Regions from separate parts of the Streptomyces sp. NPDC059743 genome, predicted to be linked through region 1. Evidence: predicted binding sites of a transcription regulator. Region 1 holds the regulator's gene; the other holds the start of a gene.
The links. The regulator HspR, encoded in region 1, represses chaperone genes until heat shock. The targets are predictions, from matches to a motif close to TTGAGNNNNNNNNNCTCAA.

Region 1 (8,196 bases):
ATACTGACTGCCGAGGTTCGACGTCAGGACCAGGATGGTGTTGCGGAAGTCCACCGTCCGTCCCTGGCCGTCCGTGAGCCTGCCGTCGTCCAGCACTTGGAGCAGGATGTCGAAGACCTCCGGGTGCGCCTTCTCCACCTCGTCCAGCAGGATGACGGAGTACGGGCGCCTGCGCACGGCCTCCGTGAGCTGGCCGCCCTCCTCGTAGCCGACATAGCCGGGAGGCGCGCCGACCAGCCGCGCCACCGAGTGCTTCTCTCCGTACTCGCTCATGTCGATACGGACCATGGCCCGCTCGTCGTCGAAGAGGAAGTCCGCGAGGGCCTTGGCCAGCTCGGTCTTGCCGACGCCGGTGGGACCGAGGAAGAGGAAGGATCCGGTGGGCCGGTCGGGATCGGCGATCCCGGCGCGCGTACGGCGTACCGCGTCGGAGACCGCGCGTACCGCCTCCAGCTGGCCGATCAGCCGCGCACCCAGCTCCTCTTCCATACGGAGCAGCTTCTGTGTCTCGCCCTCCAGCAGCCGCCCGGCCGGGATCCCGGTCCAGGAGCCGACCACATCGGCGATGTCGTCCGGGCCGACCTCCTCCTTGACCATCGTGTCCTTGGCGGCCTCCTGCTCGGCCGCGGCGGCCTCCTTCAGCTCCCGCTCCAGGCCCGGGATCTCCCCGTACAGCAGCTTGGACGCGGTGTCGAAGTCACCGTCGCGCTGCGCGCGCTCGGCCTGGCCGCGCAGATCGTCGAGACGTTCCTTCAGCTCACCGACGCGGTTGAGGCCCTGCTTCTCCTTCTCCCAGCGGGCGTTCAGACCGCGCAGCTCCTCCTCGCGGTCGGCGAGATCGCGGCGCAGCTTCTCCAGCCGCTGCTTGGAGGCCGGGTCGGACTCGTTCTTCAGCGCCAGTTCCTCCATCCGGAGGCGGTCGACGGCGCGCTGGAGCTCATCGATCTCCAGCGGCGAGGAGTCGATCTCCATCCGGAGCCGGGACGCGGCCTCGTCCACCAGGTCGATGGCCTTGTCCGGGAGGAAGCGCGAGGTGATGTAACGGTCGGAGAGCGAAGCGGCGGCGACCAGGGCCGCGTCCGCGATCTGCACCTTGTGGTGCGCCTCGTACCGGCCCTTGAGCCCACGCAGGATCGCGATCGTGTCCTCGACGGTGGGCTCGGCGACCAGCACCTGCTGGAAGCGCCGCTCCAGCGCCGCGTCCTTCTCGATCCGCTCGCGGTACTCGTCCAGCGTGGTCGCGCCGACCATACGCAGCTCACCGCGCGCCAGCATCGGCTTGAGCATATTGCCGGCGTCCATGGCGGAGTCGCCGCCGGCGCCCGCGCCCACGACGGTGTGCAGTTCGTCGATGAAGGTGATGATCTGTCCGTCGCTCGCCTTGATCTCGGAGAGGACGGTCTTGAGGCGCTCCTCGAACTCACCGCGGTACTTGGCACCGGCCACCATCGCGCCGAGGTCCAGCGAAACCAGCCGCTTGTTCTTGAGCGATTCCGGCACGTCGCCCTTGACGATCCGCTGCGCGAGTCCCTCGACCACGGCGGTCTTGCCGACGCCGGGCTCGCCGATCAGCACCGGGTTGTTCTTCGTACGGCGTGACAGCACCTGCACCACACGCCGGATCTCCTGGTCCCGGCCGATGACCGGGTCGAGCCTGCCCGCGCGGGCCGCGGCGGTGAAATCGGTACCGAACTTCTCCAGGGCCTTGTACTGGCCCTCCGGGTCGGGTGTGGTCACCCGGCGCCCTCCCCTTGCCTTCTCGAACGCGTCCAGCAGCTTCTTCGCGTCGGCGCCCCGCCGGTCCAGCACCTCCCCGGCCTGACCGCCCTTGGCCGCGATGCCGATGAGCAGATGCTCGGTGGAGAGATATTCGTCCCCCAGCTCCTTCGCCCGCTGGGCCGCGTCCGCGATGACGGCGAGCATCTCGCGGTTGGGCTGCGGAGGCGCGACGGTGGAACCGGTCACGCTGGGCAGCGCGGCGAGCACCCGCTCGGCACCGGAGCGTACCGCCACCTGGTCCACTCCGACGGCGGCCAGCAGATCGGTGACGTTCTCGTTGTCCCGGCCTTCGAGCAGCGACAGCAGCAGATGTGCGGGGGTCAGATCGGGATGGCCGGCCGCCACGGCGCGGTTGGTGGCGGCGTTGATCGCGTCCCGGCTCTTGTTGGTCAGCTCGGCGTCCACGTGCCCACTCTCCTCCTTGCATGTCCTTGCACAGGTCGTAAGTTCTCCGGCTTTGACTGAAGCAACATGCGCAAAGTTGAGTCTATTTCACTCAAGCCTGAACCGGGAGCCCGGTCCGTACCCGGTCCCGACAGGTTTCGCCCACCTCGCGCCCTAGGGCCTCTCGTTTGGATCTCGCTGGGCTCGCGTGCCCTGGCACCGCGCCTCGCCGCGTTGTCGTCACTCAACGACGCTCCGCGTCGCCTCCCTCCTCCGCCTTGCGATCCACGGCACCAGACCCCGCTCCCTGATCCAGCCAGACCCAAACGAAAGACCCTAGGCTTCCGGTATGTCCATCGACGTACGCGATCCCAGCCCCGATTTTCTCGCGTTCTGGCGCGAGCACCATGTGTGCACCCTGACCACACTCCGCCCGGACGGCACTCCGCATGTGGTGCCGGTGGGCGTGACGTACGACCCGGAGGCCGGGCTCGCACGGATCATCACCAACAAACACAGCACCAAGGTCGCCAACATCCTGGCGGCCGGTCCTGAGGGCGCGCGGGTGGCGGTGTGCCAGGTCAAGCCCGGCCGCTGGGCGACGCTGGAGGGCCGCGCCACGGTCCGTACGGAGGCGGAGCTGGTGGCGGACGCGGTGAGCCGCTACGCGGAGCGGTACGGACGTACCCCCACGCCCAATCCGGACCGCATCGTCATCGAGATCGCCCTGGACCGGGCGCTCGGCCGCGTGTGAAAGCGCGTGAGCCGCGAGTGAGCCGCGCGTGAGAGCGCGTCGGCCCAAGCCGTGACCGAACGCGGACAGCACAACGGCGCCATCGTGTTTCAGGTCCACGATGGCGCCGTTGTGTGGGGGAAGCGCCGGAGCGATTTACAACGACGGGGGAATCGCTCAGGCGCTGCGGGGGGTGGCGATGGTGGTCTTGGGTTCGACCAGTTGGTGGTCCCGTTGGTCGAGGTTCACGAAGATCATGTCGTAACGGATGGCACACCGGACCGGCTGCGGAGCCCCCCGCGGCCTCCGAAGGCAGCGGTAGGCACGGACGTCCTCGTCCTCCTCGCGTACGACGACGATCGGCTCGCCGAACAGAGTGACCATCAGCGAGTCGCCACGGTGAGGAATGGCCGTGACGAGATCGATGAAGTGCCACCCCGACCGGTAGGCCGAGGCCATCTCGCGCCGGAAGACCCGGTCGTCCGGCGGGACGGTCACGCGCTCGAGTCGGCCGATGCGGGGACCCGGCCGATTTGCGCCGGCGCCGCGTCCGAGCCGGTGCCCTTCGGAGCGATGTCCCAGCTGATGTCACCCGACTTCAGAACCTGGACACTCTGGACAGTGGTTCCGGCAGGCGTGGAGTCCCAGCTGATGTCCCCCCCGACAGCCAGCGCGCCATAGGCCAGAGCCGCAGAGAAAGCAGTGGCAACCACCGCGCGAAGCATTCTCTTGTACATAGTCGGCTTCGTCCTCACTTGATGGATTCCTCTCCCCCGCCATGTAGACGATGTCTCACCCGGGCACGTCAACACCACCGGGACGAGGCATCATGTTCCTGTATGTTCAGGACCCTGGGGGGTGGAGATTTGCCCGCGAACGACTCAAAAACGACACATCCCCATGCCGTCACCGATATGTGTGATGACGGCAGGCGGCTTTACGCCAGTGCGCTGCGCTCCGGACGCATAGCCCGGAGCGAGGCCGCGGGGACTCCATGCCTCATGGAGTTCGCTCTTCTGCACCCCGATCCGGACGACGCCGACTGGCTTCGCCCTGTTCCGCCGTCCGCGGCGCTCGCCAAGCGCCTCCATCCGATCGAGCGGGAGATCCAGGAACGCCGGCACTTCGCTGTCGAACTGACCGACTCTTTCGAGCCGTTCATGACGATCAGCGCACAGGACCCGCCGACCACCCACGCGATCACGGTTCTGGAGGGCCTGAGCCGTATCAACGCGGCGCTCGACCTCTCCACCGCAGAGTGTCGTACAGAAGTACTGACAGTGCAGCCCGGTGGTGGCCGCAGCGAACACGCGCTGGCCGAAGCCCTGGAGCGGGGCCGCGATGTGGTCGACCGCGGCATCAGTCTGCGCACGCTGTACCAGCACACCGTCCGGCACAGCCAGGGCACGCTCGCATACGCGGAGCGGCTGGCCGAGGGCAAGGTCGAGATCCGGACGTTGGAAGAGCTGATCGAGCGTCTGATCATCTTCGACCGCACCGTCGCGTACATACCCGCGCGCTCCGACCGTCAGATCGCGCTGGAGCTGCGCCATCCCGGGCTTGTCGACTATCTGGCGCAGGTCTTCGAACAGCTCTGGCGGCGCGCCACGCCTCTGACGGAGCAGGTCTCCTACGAGCCCACGCCCGACGGCATCACGGGCATCCAGCGGTCCATAGCGAAGCTGCTGGTCGAGGGATATGTGGACGAGGCCATCGCGCGCCGGCTGGGGATGAACGTACGGACCTGCCGCGCGCACATCGCCAAGCTCGCGACGACTCTCGGCAGCGGCAGCCGCGCACAACTCGGCTATCTGGTCGCGCAGTCGGGAATCCTGAACGAGGAGGAGAACTGAGGAGGGCGAAGAGCCCGCCCGGCGCACGGCGCTGAGACGCGCTGTGCGCCCCGCACGCGGGCGCACAGCGGGGAAGCGGAAAAGGGCCCCCACCCGATGGGTGAGGGCCCTTCACAAGGCTCCACACAGCTCCACACGGCTCCTGAGCGCCGCCGCACGCGCACAACCGGCGCACGCCCCGCGCATCTGGCCCGCCGGTCGCTCAGTCCGTCGGCCGCTTCGGGCGCCAGACCACCAGCGCGCTCGCCTGCTGCACATCCTGATACGGCACCAGATCCCGCCGGTACGACGCGTGCACCTGTGCCTCGCGCTGCCGCATCGCCGCCGCCGCGCCGTCCACCGCCGCCGAGAGCTCGGCGACCTGGGCCCGGAGCGCCGCGACCTCGTGCTCCAGTTCGATGATCCGCTTGATGCCGGCCAGATTGATCCCCTCGTCCTGCGACAACTGCTGCACCTGACGGAGCAGTTCGATGTCACGGGCCGAGTAGCGGCGCCCACGGCCCGCGGTGCGGTCCGGGCAGACAAGACCGAGACGGTCGTACTGCCGGAGCGTCTGCGGATGCAGCCCGGAGAGCTGGGCCGCCACCGAGATGACATACACCGGCGTCTCCTCGGTGAGCTGATACGGATTGCGCCGCCGGCCGTCCCTGTCCGCCCTGTCCGCACCGTTCACCGGACTCACGCTCCCTTCGCCGCCTGGAACAGCTCCGCCCGCGGATCCTCGTCCGCGGTCGCCTTGCGGTAGGCCTCCAGCGCGTCACGTGCCTGCGCGCCGAGATCCCTGGGCACCACGACCTCGACCGTGACCAGCAGGTCGCCGCGGGTGCCGTCCTTGCGTACGGCGCCCTTGCCACGAGCGCGCATCGTCCGGCCGTTGGGCGTGCCGGCGGGCAGCTTCAGGGTGACAGGCGGACCGCCCAGCGTCGGCACCTTCACCTCGCCGCCGAGCGCCGCCTCCGTGAAGGTGACGGGCACGGTGACCGTGAGATTGTCGTCCCTGCGGCCGAAGACCGGGTGGGCGTCCACATGCACGACCACATAGAGATCGCCCGCGGGACCGCCGCGCTCGCCGGGAGCGCCCTTGCCGCGCAGCCGGATCCGCTGGCTGTCGCTGACGCCCGCCGGGATCCGGACCTGCATCGTCCGCGAGGACCTGGCGCGCCCGCTGCCCTTGCAGACCTCGCAGGGATCCTGGGCGATCAGCCCACGGCCCTTGCAATCCACACACGGATCGGTCAGCGAGAATCCGCCGCCGCTGCCGCGCGAGACCTGTCCGGTGCCCACACAGGTCGGGCAGACCCGCGGCGTGCCGTTCTTGTCGCCCGTGCCCGAACAGGCCTTGCAGGGCGCCTGGCTGGACATCCGCAGCGGGACCGTGGCCCCGTCGACCGCCTCGGTGAAGCTGAGCGTCACCTCGGACTCGATGTCCTGGCCGCGGCGCGGCTGCGTACGCGTGCCCGTACCACCGCGGTTGAAGAGGCCGCCGAAGACATCGCCGAGCCCGCCGCCGAAGCCGCCGGCGCCCGGGCCCGTCTGCGTACCGCCCTGGCCGCCGCCGAAGAGATCGCCCAGGTCGAAGTTGAACGAGCCGTTGCCGCCCGCGCCGGGTCCCGGCCGGAATCCGCCGTTGCCGAAGAGGGCGCGCGCCTCGTCGTACTCCTTGCGCCGCTTGGGATCGCCCAGGACGTCATTCGCCTCGGAGACCTGCTTGAAGCGCTCCTCGGCCTTGGCGTCGCCCTTGTTGGCGTCCGGGTGGAACTCGCGCGCGAGCTTGCGGTACGCCTTCTTGATCTCCGCCTCGGTGGCGTCCTTGGGTACCCCGAGAACCTTGTAGTAGTCCTTCTCCACGAAGTCCTTCGTGCTCATTCCCGACGTCCCTCCTCTCCGCCACCCACACCGCTACCGCCACTGCTGTCCGGCGGTACGGCACCGCCCGGCGCCGCACCGCCGTCCGACGCCGCGTCAGCCCTCGTCCGGGCCACCGCTCTCCTTGTCGTTCGCCGACTCCGCCTGCTCGTCCGCGGACTTGGGCTGGGCCCCGGGCTGGGGCTCGGCCACCGCGACCCGGGCGGGCCGGATCGTCCGCTCGCCGAACCGGTACCCAGGCTGGAGGATCGCGACGCACGTCGTCTCCGTGACATCCGGCGCGTACGAGTGCATCAGGGCCTCGTGGACCGTCGGGTCGAAGGGCTCGCCCTCCGTACCGAACTGCTGGAGGCCCAGCTTCGCGACGACCGTCTCCAGCGACTCGGCCACCGACTTGAAGCCGCCGACCAGCTCCTCGTGGTCCCGCGCCCGGCCGATGTCGTCGAGCACGGGCAGCAGCTCGGTCAGCAGACTCGCCACCGCGATCTCCTTGACCGTGACGCGGTCGCGCTCCACCCGCCTGCGGTAGTTCTGATACTCCGCCTGAAGGCGCTGGAGATCCATCGTGCGCTCGTTGAGCGCCATCCGGACCTGGTCGAGCTGTGCCTTCAGGGCTACTTCCTGTACGTCCCCGGCCGAGGCCGCCGGGCCCGGATCCTTGAGGGAGTCCGGCTCGGCGGCGCCCGGCGTGGCGTCGTCGTGGTTGGCGCCGGAGGGGACGTCGGGCTTCTCGTCGAAGCCCGGGGTCTCCTCGGTCACGCCGCACCGTCCTTCTTGGGCTTCTCGTCGTCCACGATCTCGGCGTCGACGACATCGTCGTCGGCCTGGGCCTGTCCGGCGCCCGCGGCGCCGTCGGCACCGCCCGCGGCGGCACTGGCCTGGGCGTCCGCGTACATCGCCTGGCCGAGCTTCTGGGAGACGGCCGCGAGCTTCTCCGTGGAGGTACGGATCTCCGCGGTGTCCTCGCCCTTGAGCTTCTCCTTCAGCTCGCCGATGGAGACCTCGACCTCGGTCTTGACGTCGCCGGGGACCTTGTCCTCGTTGTCCTTGAGGAACTTCTCCGTCTGGTAGACGAGCTGCTCGGCCTGGTTGCGCGTCTCGGCGGCCTCGCGGCGGCGGTGGTCCTCGTCCGCGTACTGCTCGGCCTCTTCGCGCATCCGGTTGACCTCGTCCTTCGGCAGCGAGGAGCCGCCGGTGACGGTCATCTTCTGCTCCTTGCCGGTGCCGAGGTCCTTCGCGGCCACATGCATGATGCCGTTGGCGTCGATGTCGAAGGCGACCTCGATCTGCGGCACACCGCGCGGGGCCGGCGGCAGACCGGTCAGCTCGAACATCCCGAGCTTCTTGTTGTACGCCGCGATCTCGCGCTCGCCCTGGTAGACCTGGATCTGCACCGACGGCTGGTTGTCCTCGGCCGTGGTGAAGATCTCCGAGCGCTTCGTCGGAATCGTCGTGTTCCGCTCGATGAGCTTGGTCATGATGCCGCCCTTGGTCTCGATACCGAGGGACAGCGGAGTCACGTCGAGGAGCAGGACGTCCTTGACCTCGCCCTTGAGGACACCGGCCTGGAGCGCGGCGCCG
Region 2 (8,196 bases), on a different contig from region 1:
GACGAGAGGCTGATCGTGGGGCGGGCGGGAGCGGCCGTGACCGTAAGGGAACACCGGCAGCGCACCGTACGGCCCGCCTCGTACATGGCTCCTGCTGCCAACGGTGAGCCCTACCGCTGGCTGACCGAGACCGCGAAGCACGGTGGGGAGGCTCGGAGCCGGCTTCTCTCCGTGGCCGAGACTGCACCTCCGGCGGACGTCGCCGAGTCGCTTCGGCTGCCCGAGGGCGGTACGGCTCTGCTCCGGCATCAGGTACTGATGCTCGACGACGAGCCCGTCGAACTGGTCCATTCCTACTACCCACTGGACATCGCCCGAGGCACCGCGCTGATGGAACGCCGCCGTATCAAGGGAGGAACCCCGACGCTGCTGGCCGAACTCGGCCACCCGCCCCGGCTCAGCGTCGACCGCGTCTCCGCGCGCGTACCCACGCAGGAACAGTACGAAGCGCTCCGCCTGCCGGGCGATCTGCCGGTACTGCGGACGCTGCGCGTGGTGTACGGGGACGGCCGGCGGCCCATCGAGGCCACGGTCATGGCCAAGGCGGGCCATCTGTACGAGCTGCGCTACGAGTTCACGCCGGAGTGAGCCACCGACGGGCGCGTCGCACGCACGCGGCCGGAACCCTGGGGTGGGTTCCGGCCACGGGCGTCTTGTGCCGTACGGGATTCGGTACGGGCTCTCGGTCAGGCTGCGGCTGAGATGGGGACCTCCGCCGGGGACAGGGCCAGGTCCAGGACCTGGCGGACGTCGGTGACCGGGTGGACGGTCAGTTTGTCGAGGATTTCGGCCGGGACGTCGTCCAGGTCGGGCTCGTTGCGCTTGGGGATCACGACCGTTGTGATGCCCGCGCGGTGGGCCGCCAGGAGCTTCTGCTTGAGGCCGCCGATGGGCAGGACGCGGCCCGTCAGGGAGACCTCGCCGGTCATGGCGACGTCCGTGCGGACCAGGCGCCCGCTCAGCAGCGAGGCGAGTGCCGTCGTCATCGTGATGCCCGCGCTCGGGCCGTCCTTCGGGACCGCGCCCGCCGGGAAGTGGATGTGCACGCCACGGTCCTTGAGATCGGCCACCGGCAGCTCCAGCTCCGCGCCGCGCGAGCGGAGGAAGGAGAGCGCGATCTGCGCCGACTCCTTCATCACGTCACCGAGCTGTCCGGTCAGCGTCAGTCCGGAGCCGCCCGTCTCCGGATCGGCCAGCGACGCCTCCACGTACAGGACGTCACCGCCCGCGCCGGTCACCGCGAGGCCCGTCGCCACGCCCGGCACCGCCGTACGGCGCTCGGCCGGATCCTGCGCGGACTCGGGCACATGGTGCGGCCGTCCGATCAGCTTGCGCAGATGCTCGGCGCCGAGCGTGAACGGCAGCTCACGGTCGCCCAGCTCGTGCTCGGCCGCCACCTTGCGCAGCAGCCGCGCGATCGCGCGCTCCAAGTTCCGTACGCCCGCCTCCCGTGTGTACTCACCGGCCAGCTTGCGCAGCGCCTCGTCCTCCAGCGTGACCTCGCCGGGCTCCAGGCCCGCGCGCTCCAGCTGCCTGGGCAGCAGATGGTCCCTGGCGATGACGATCTTCTCGTCCTCCGTGTAGCCGTCGAGCCTGACCAGCTCCATACGGTCGAGCAGCGCCTCCGGGATGGCCTCCAGGACGTTCGCCGTGGCGAGGAACACCACGTCGGACAGGTCGAGTTCGACCTCCAGATAGTGGTCGCGGAAGGTGTGGTTCTGCGCCGGGTCCAGGACTTCGAGCAGCGCCGCGGCCGGATCGCCGCGGAAGTCGGAGCCGACCTTGTCGATCTCGTCGAGCAGGACGACCGGATTCATCGAACCGGCCTCCTTGATCGCCCGGACGATACGGCCCGGCAGCGCGCCGACGTAGGTACGCCGGTGGCCGCGGATCTCCGCCTCGTCCCGTACGCCGCCGAGCGCGACCCGGACGAACTTCCGGCCCATCGCGTGCGCCACGCTCTCGCCGAGAGAGGTCTTGCCGACACCGGGCGGCCCGACCAGGGCCAGTACGGCGCCGCCGCGACGGCCGCCGACCACACCGAGACCGCGGTCCGCGCGCCGCTTGCGCACGGCGAGATACTCGGTGATCCGTTCCTTCACGTCCTCCAGGCCCGCGTGCTCGGCGTCGAGGATCGCCTGCGCGCCGCGGATGTCGTACTCGTCCTCCGTGCGCTCGTTCCACGGCAGCTCCAGCACCGTGTCGAGCCAGGTGCGGATCCAGGAGCCCTCCGGGCTCTGGTCGGAGGCGCGCTCCAGCTTGTCGACCTCCTTGAGCGCGGCTTCACGCACCTTCTCCGGGAGGTCGGCCGCCTCGACGCGGCTCCGGTAGTCACCGGACTCGTCCTCGTCGCCCTCGCCGTTCAGCTCGCGCAGCTCCTTGCGCACGGCGTCGAGCTGGCGCCGGAGCAGGAACTCACGCTGCTGCTTGTCGACGCCCTCCTGGACGTCCTTGGCGATGGACTCGGCGACATCCTGCTCGGCGAGGTGGTGGCGGAGCTGCTCGGTGGCGAGCTTCAGCCGGGCCACCGGATCGGTGGTCTCCAGCAGCTCGACCTTCTGGGCGGTGGAGAGGAAGGGCGAGTAACCGGAATTGTCGGCGAGCGTGGACACGTCCTCGATCTGCTGGACGCGGTCCACCACCTGCCAGGCGCCGCGCTTCTTCAGCCAGTCGGTGGCGAGCGCCTTGTACTCCTTGACCAGCTCGGCCACCGAGCCGGGCAGCGGCTCGGGAGCGGTCTCGTCGACGCTCACGCCCTCGATCCAGAGGGCCGCGCCGGGCCCGGTCGTACCGGCACCGATCCGCACGCGGCCACGGCCGCGGATCAGCGCGCCCGGATCGCCGTCGGAGAGCCGGCCGACCTGCTCGACGGTCCCCAGCACACCGATCCCGGCGTAGGTCCCGTCGATGCGCGGCACGAGCAGCACCTTCGGCTTGCCCGTACCACCGTCGCCGATCCGCGCGGCGGCCTGCGCGGCCTCCACCGCGGCACGGACTTCGGTGTCGGACAGGTCAAGAGGCACCACCATGCCGGGCAGCACGACCTCGTCGTCGAGCGGCAGCACGGGAAGCGTGAGCGGTGTGGACATGGCAGCCATGATCTCCCCTTCGGCAGTCAAGTTGAGCTATACCGACTCAATGCTTGTGAGCCTCTGGATGTTCCCCCGGTCGCGTTCGCTCTGAGCGATCACGCTGCCGCTGTCCTGTATCGGTGAACCTTGCGAGGTCCGGTTCAACGTTGCGAGGGATCTTGCGGCCGTCCGAGGCGACCTTGCGAGATGCCAGGACGCCTCCACCGGACGCCGTCAGCCGAAGGTGCCATCGTCACGGGCAGAGAAACGCTCACAGCCGTCATGCTCGAAACGCACCCACCCGTCGAACGGCGAGCCAGCACGAGTGCAGGCTCCCCAGTCCAGGCCCAACTCTCCGCTCAGCGCGATCCAGAACCGGCATCCGCCGCACTGCTTGTCGAACCATTCATCCCGATAGCCGGGCTCTCCAGTGGAGCGATTCAGCAGCCGCAACCAGCGCTCATGGACCTCGCCGTCGCCTCCACCACCACCACCCGCCTGCGGTCTGCCGGACTCCATCAGCTCCCGCCCTTCTCGCCGAATTCGCAAGGTCAATCTGCACGGAGTCGACGCCCAGCCGCCAGCTGATTCCTGTGAACCGCAGCCCATCGGCTCAAGGCGTCGCAGACATCACATGCGAAGGACAGCACTGTCCTTGAGTCATGACCTTGCGAGGTCCGAGGTGACCTTGCGAAACGGGTGCTGTTAGGTCGGCGTGGGCCAGGGACTACGTGCTGTACCCGGCGGGGCTGTACCCGGCGGGGCGGCAAGCCCTCCCACCGAAGGTTTTGAGGTCGCGTACACCGATCCGGGCGGGTCGGAGATGCGGCGCCTGGAGCGCGATCATGTGATGCTGCTCGACTTCGCTCCGCCGGTGGTCGGGATGCCGGACCCGATCCGCGTCGGAAATGTGCGGTGGCCGGCGGGCTACCGGCATCCGCGGCACCGCCTGGAGCCCGTCGTCTCTTCTCCGAAGAAGAGCGGCGCAGCCCGATCGTGGTGACGGCCGTGGCGGCCTGTCAGGCGCGGCTCGGTGCCGACTCCGGCTCGGAGAGAGGGGCTGCCGCGCGGCGGGGGAGCAGCAGCGGGGTCGCCAGTAGGAGTACGCCGGCCAGGCCGATGGCTGTGCGCGGGCCGAGCAGGCTGCCCAGTACGCCCCAGACGGCCGTCAGGAGCGCGGTCGTGGCCTTGGTCGTCACCGCCCAGGCGGACAGTGTGCGGGCGGCCCGGTCGGTCGCGGTGCGTTCGAGGCGGTAGGTGGCGTGGACGGGGTTGAAGACCCCGCAGCAGAAGATGAGCCCGAGCTCGACGCCTATCACGAGCAGCAGCCCGCCGGTGCCCGGCCCCAGGAAGGCCAGGCCGACGGGCCAGATCGCGCGCAGCGTCCCGGCCACGACCAGGACCTGGTGCTGCCCGAACCGGGTGACGAGCGGCCGGGCCAGCCGCGAACCGAGCAGCCCGCCGATCGAGGGCACGGCGAAGGCGAGGCCGTACTGCCACGGTGTGAACCCGAGTCGGCCGAGCATCAGGACGGCCAGCAGCGGCTGGGCGGCCATCACCAGGCCGTTGAACAAGGCGGTGTTGAAGAACAGCGGACGCAGCGTCGCGTCGGCGAGGATGTACCGCCAACCGTCGAGCAGGTCCCCGACCCGCATGCGCGCGGCCTCCCGGCGCTCGGGCAGCGGTTCGTGCCCGCCCATCGCGCGGATACCCAGGGCCGAGAGCAGGTAGCTGACCGCGTCGGCCACCACCGTCGCCACCGGACCGAGGAGCCCGATCGCCGCGCCGCCCAGCGGCGGTCCGACGATCGTGGTCGTCCAGGCCGTGGACTCGAATCGGGCGTTGGCGACGAGCAGGTCCTCGGCCGGCAGCAGCGTCTTCAGGTACGCGCCGGAGGCGGCGCGGAAGGTGATGTCGGCCGCCGCGACGACGACCGAGACCAGCAGGAGCTGAAGGAAGGTGAGCACGCCGAGCGCGAACGCGGTGGGGATCGTCAGCAGCGCCGCGAACCGCACCAGGTCCATCGCGATCAGCACGGTCCGCTTGCGGCGGAACTCCACCCACGGGCCGAGCGGCACCGCCACGGCCGCGCCCACCGCAGCGCCCACGGAGGAGAGCGCGGCGACCTCGGCCGGTCCGGCGTGCAGCACCTGGATGGCGATCAGCGGGAACGCGCCGAAGGCGAGCCACGTGCCGAGGGCGCTGGTCCCGTACGCCCCCCAGAGCCACCCGAACCGCCGCCCCAGCCGATGTCCGAGCAGATGTCCCAGCACATGTCCGAGCACATGTCCCAGCCGGTACCTGCTCCTCATGCCCGACGCCCCTCACCACTCACCCTGCACAACCGATCCGCGATCGGAAGCATCAAACCGAGCGCCATAGCAGGGGATCAAACAACCACCGGGCCGCTGGCCACAACCAACGGTTGTGGCCATAGGGTGTCGGCGTGGACCTCGACACCGTCCGTACCTTCGTCGCCGCCGCCGACGCGGGGCAGTTCCGGGAGGCCGCTGCCGAGCTGGCGGTCACCCAGCAGGCCGTCTCCAAGCGCATCGCCGCGCTGGAGCGCACCCTCGGCGTGCGGCTGTTCACCCGCACCGCGCGCGGCGCCGAGCTCACCATCGACGGGCAGGCGTTCCTGCCCCACGCGCGCGAGCTGCTGCGCGTCGCCGAGCGCGCGGTCGCGTCCGTGCGCACCGGCCGCCGTCCGCTGCGCGTCGACGTGATCGCCTCGCGTGGCGCGGCGGCGGGCCTGATGCGCGGCTTCCACCGCGCGCACCCCGAGATCGAGCTCGACGTGCTGATGCTGTTCGACATCGAGACGGCCGTCGCCGCCATCCGGTCCGGTGCGATCGACGCGTCCTTCCGCGCCGTCGCCGTGCCCGGCCGGCCCCTTCCCGAGGACATCGAGTCCGTCCGGGTGCTCGACGAGCCGCTCCAGCTCCTCACCGGCCCCGCCCACGCGCTGGCGGGCGCCCGGTCGGTGACCGTCGCTCAGCTCGCCGGGCACCGGATCTGGATGCCCGGCATCGTCCCCGGTACCGAGTGGGCCGCCTACTACGACGACCTCGTCGCCGAGTTCGGCCTCACCATCGAGGCGACCGGCCCCAACTTCGGCTCCGACGCGCTCCTCGACACCATCGCCGACACCCCGGCCCTGGCCACCTTCATGGGCGGGCACACCCGCCTCGTCTGGCCCGCCGGCCACGGCCTGCGCCGTATCCCGGTGACCGACCCGACGCCCGTCTACCCGCACTCGCTCCTCTGGCACCGCGACAACCCCCACCCGGCGCTGGCCACCCTCCGCACCCACCTCGCCGCCACAGCGACCGCCCACGACGCCGCCGGGACCTGGGCGCCGAGCTGGGTGATTCCGCGCTGAACAGCCGCCGCGTCCGCGATCACCGTGGCCGAGCCGACAGCCGCCGACTGGAACAGGACCGATCGGTCCGGCACCCTCAGCCTCGAATGCTCGCCGCTCAGCTCGGCGCCGGTCATCACGGACGTGCGTCACTTGCTGTCACATGGCGCGGAAGGCTCAGCGTTCGACGGAGTTCACTGAGGAGGAGGGAATCCCGAATTCCGTCAGGCGAACCGCAGCGCGCTTCTCTCGTGTTGACCTGAGCCTTTTGGACACCTGTCGTTCGGACAGGTAAATAAACGAATAGGTGAATAATGGCCGGGAAGTGGTCGCCGGGTATCGGTGGCACTCCAATGCTATGGCATCACAGAATTCAGGGAAAACGCGAGACCCGGGTGCAGCCTTCACTGCTTTCCCAATCGAACGGCTACGCCGCGGAAGATGTCAGGGCACATTTCGTCAGGCGTTCCCACGCTGCCGACAGGTGCGCGTCAGTGAACATGCGCTGCTTGCGGGGCGTCCATTCCTTCACATACGCGGCGGCGGTGGCGTAGGTCACCGAGTGTGGCGTAAGTGCTTCCGCCGCGAAGAGCAAGGTACCGAGCAGTTCCATGCCGTAAGGATGCTCATATCCGTCGATGAGACGGTCAAGACGTTGGATCGCAGCATTGAATTGCACGTCTGCGCCAAGGAATTCAGCAGCCTGGGCAACAGCATCCGGCTCAGGTGACAAGGGAGCCGAGGATCCTCTCGTACCGTCTCCGTAACCACTGACGTAATGGCCCTCAAGTGCCGCGATGGCACGGTCCAGGCCGACCGAGTACGGGCCATAGTGCCCCTTGGTGAAGCCCAGGCCGAAATCGAATCCGACACGCTGCAGTAGGTACATAATTTTATGCGCCTCCAGCAGTGTCGCCTGCCGCTCGATAATGAATCCCCCCGCCAGTCCTCGTTTGATGTACCAGTCGAGGGCCACCAGGAAAGCCGCTCGCTCGCGGTTGAGCGCGGGACGCGTCTGGTTGTTCGGCATGGCGGTTGCCGACGGGGCGCCCTGCGGGGCGTAAACACGCACCTCGACGTCTGGCAGGTCCCCCAGTGCAGTGATGATCAACGGATGGACATCGTCCCAGGCCAACCCTCCATTGCCACACCCCAATGGAGGAACCGCAATGCTGCGGATCCGGAGGTCGACGATGACACGCCGAAGGTCCTGCAGTCCCTGCCGCACATCTTCCAGACGGGACGGCGAGCGCCAGTGCCTCTTGGTCGGAAAGTTCACCACATACCGGGGTTTGGCCAAAACACCTCGGTCGTGTACGTGCATGAAGCCCGGCTTCACTTCACCCGCCGTACACGCCTTCTCATAAGCCACGAAATTGTCTGGATAGGCTCGCTTGAACTGCAAGGCGATGCCCTTTCCCATGATCCCAACCGTATTGACGGTATTGACCAGGGCATCCACTTCCGCAGTCAGGAGGTTACCCTCCGCATAGTTGATCACGGCTGCCTTCCTCCTTCTCCCTGCTCGACAGCTTCAGTCTCAGTAATACCAAGTGGGTCTGACAACCACATCGAGCGTGCAGCCGTGGCTGCTCAGAAGCTGCCGCACGGCGTCCGCACGCGACTGCCTCCGCACCGCCAAGTGGATGACGGCGGTGACGGGGACACGTTCGTACACGAGGAACTCCGCCATGCGCCGCCGCATCCGGTCAGGATCCTCGGAAGTATTGTTCCACCGCTCCAGTCGCATCACCGGCCAGTCCA

Region 2: lon (endopeptidase La) is a predicted target of HspR. The motif match lies at 3,121-3,139, and genes of this name have one in related genera.

The regions. Positions count from the first base shown of each region.
Region 1 is NZ_JBHWGS010000010.1:142,893-151,088, forward strand. Features, by position in the region: gene clpB (ATP-dependent chaperone ClpB) at 1-2,184, opposite strand, end outside; gene ACFV6H_RS19300 (pyridoxamine 5'-phosphate oxidase family protein) at 2,513-2,917, shown strand; gene ACFV6H_RS19305 ((2Fe-2S)-binding protein) at 3,074-3,394, opposite strand; gene ACFV6H_RS19310 (helix-turn-helix transcriptional regulator) at 3,736-4,749, shown strand; gene ACFV6H_RS19315 (heat shock protein transcriptional repressor HspR) at 4,952-5,422, opposite strand; gene dnaJ (molecular chaperone DnaJ) at 5,428-6,615, opposite strand; gene grpE (nucleotide exchange factor GrpE) at 6,712-7,374, opposite strand; gene dnaK (molecular chaperone DnaK) at 7,371-8,196, opposite strand, start outside.
Region 2 is NZ_JBHWGS010000001.1:164,551-172,746, reverse strand. Features, by position in the region: gene ACFV6H_RS00745 (GntR family transcriptional regulator) at 1-588, shown strand, start outside; gene lon (endopeptidase La) at 687-3,098, opposite strand; gene ACFV6H_RS00735 (DUF3027 domain-containing protein) at 3,306-3,590, opposite strand; gene ACFV6H_RS00730 (MFS transporter) at 4,091-5,383, opposite strand; gene ACFV6H_RS00725 (LysR family transcriptional regulator) at 5,518-6,453, shown strand; gene ACFV6H_RS00720 (macro domain-containing protein) at 6,860-7,933, opposite strand; gene ACFV6H_RS00715 (DUF4433 domain-containing protein) at 7,973-8,196, opposite strand, start outside.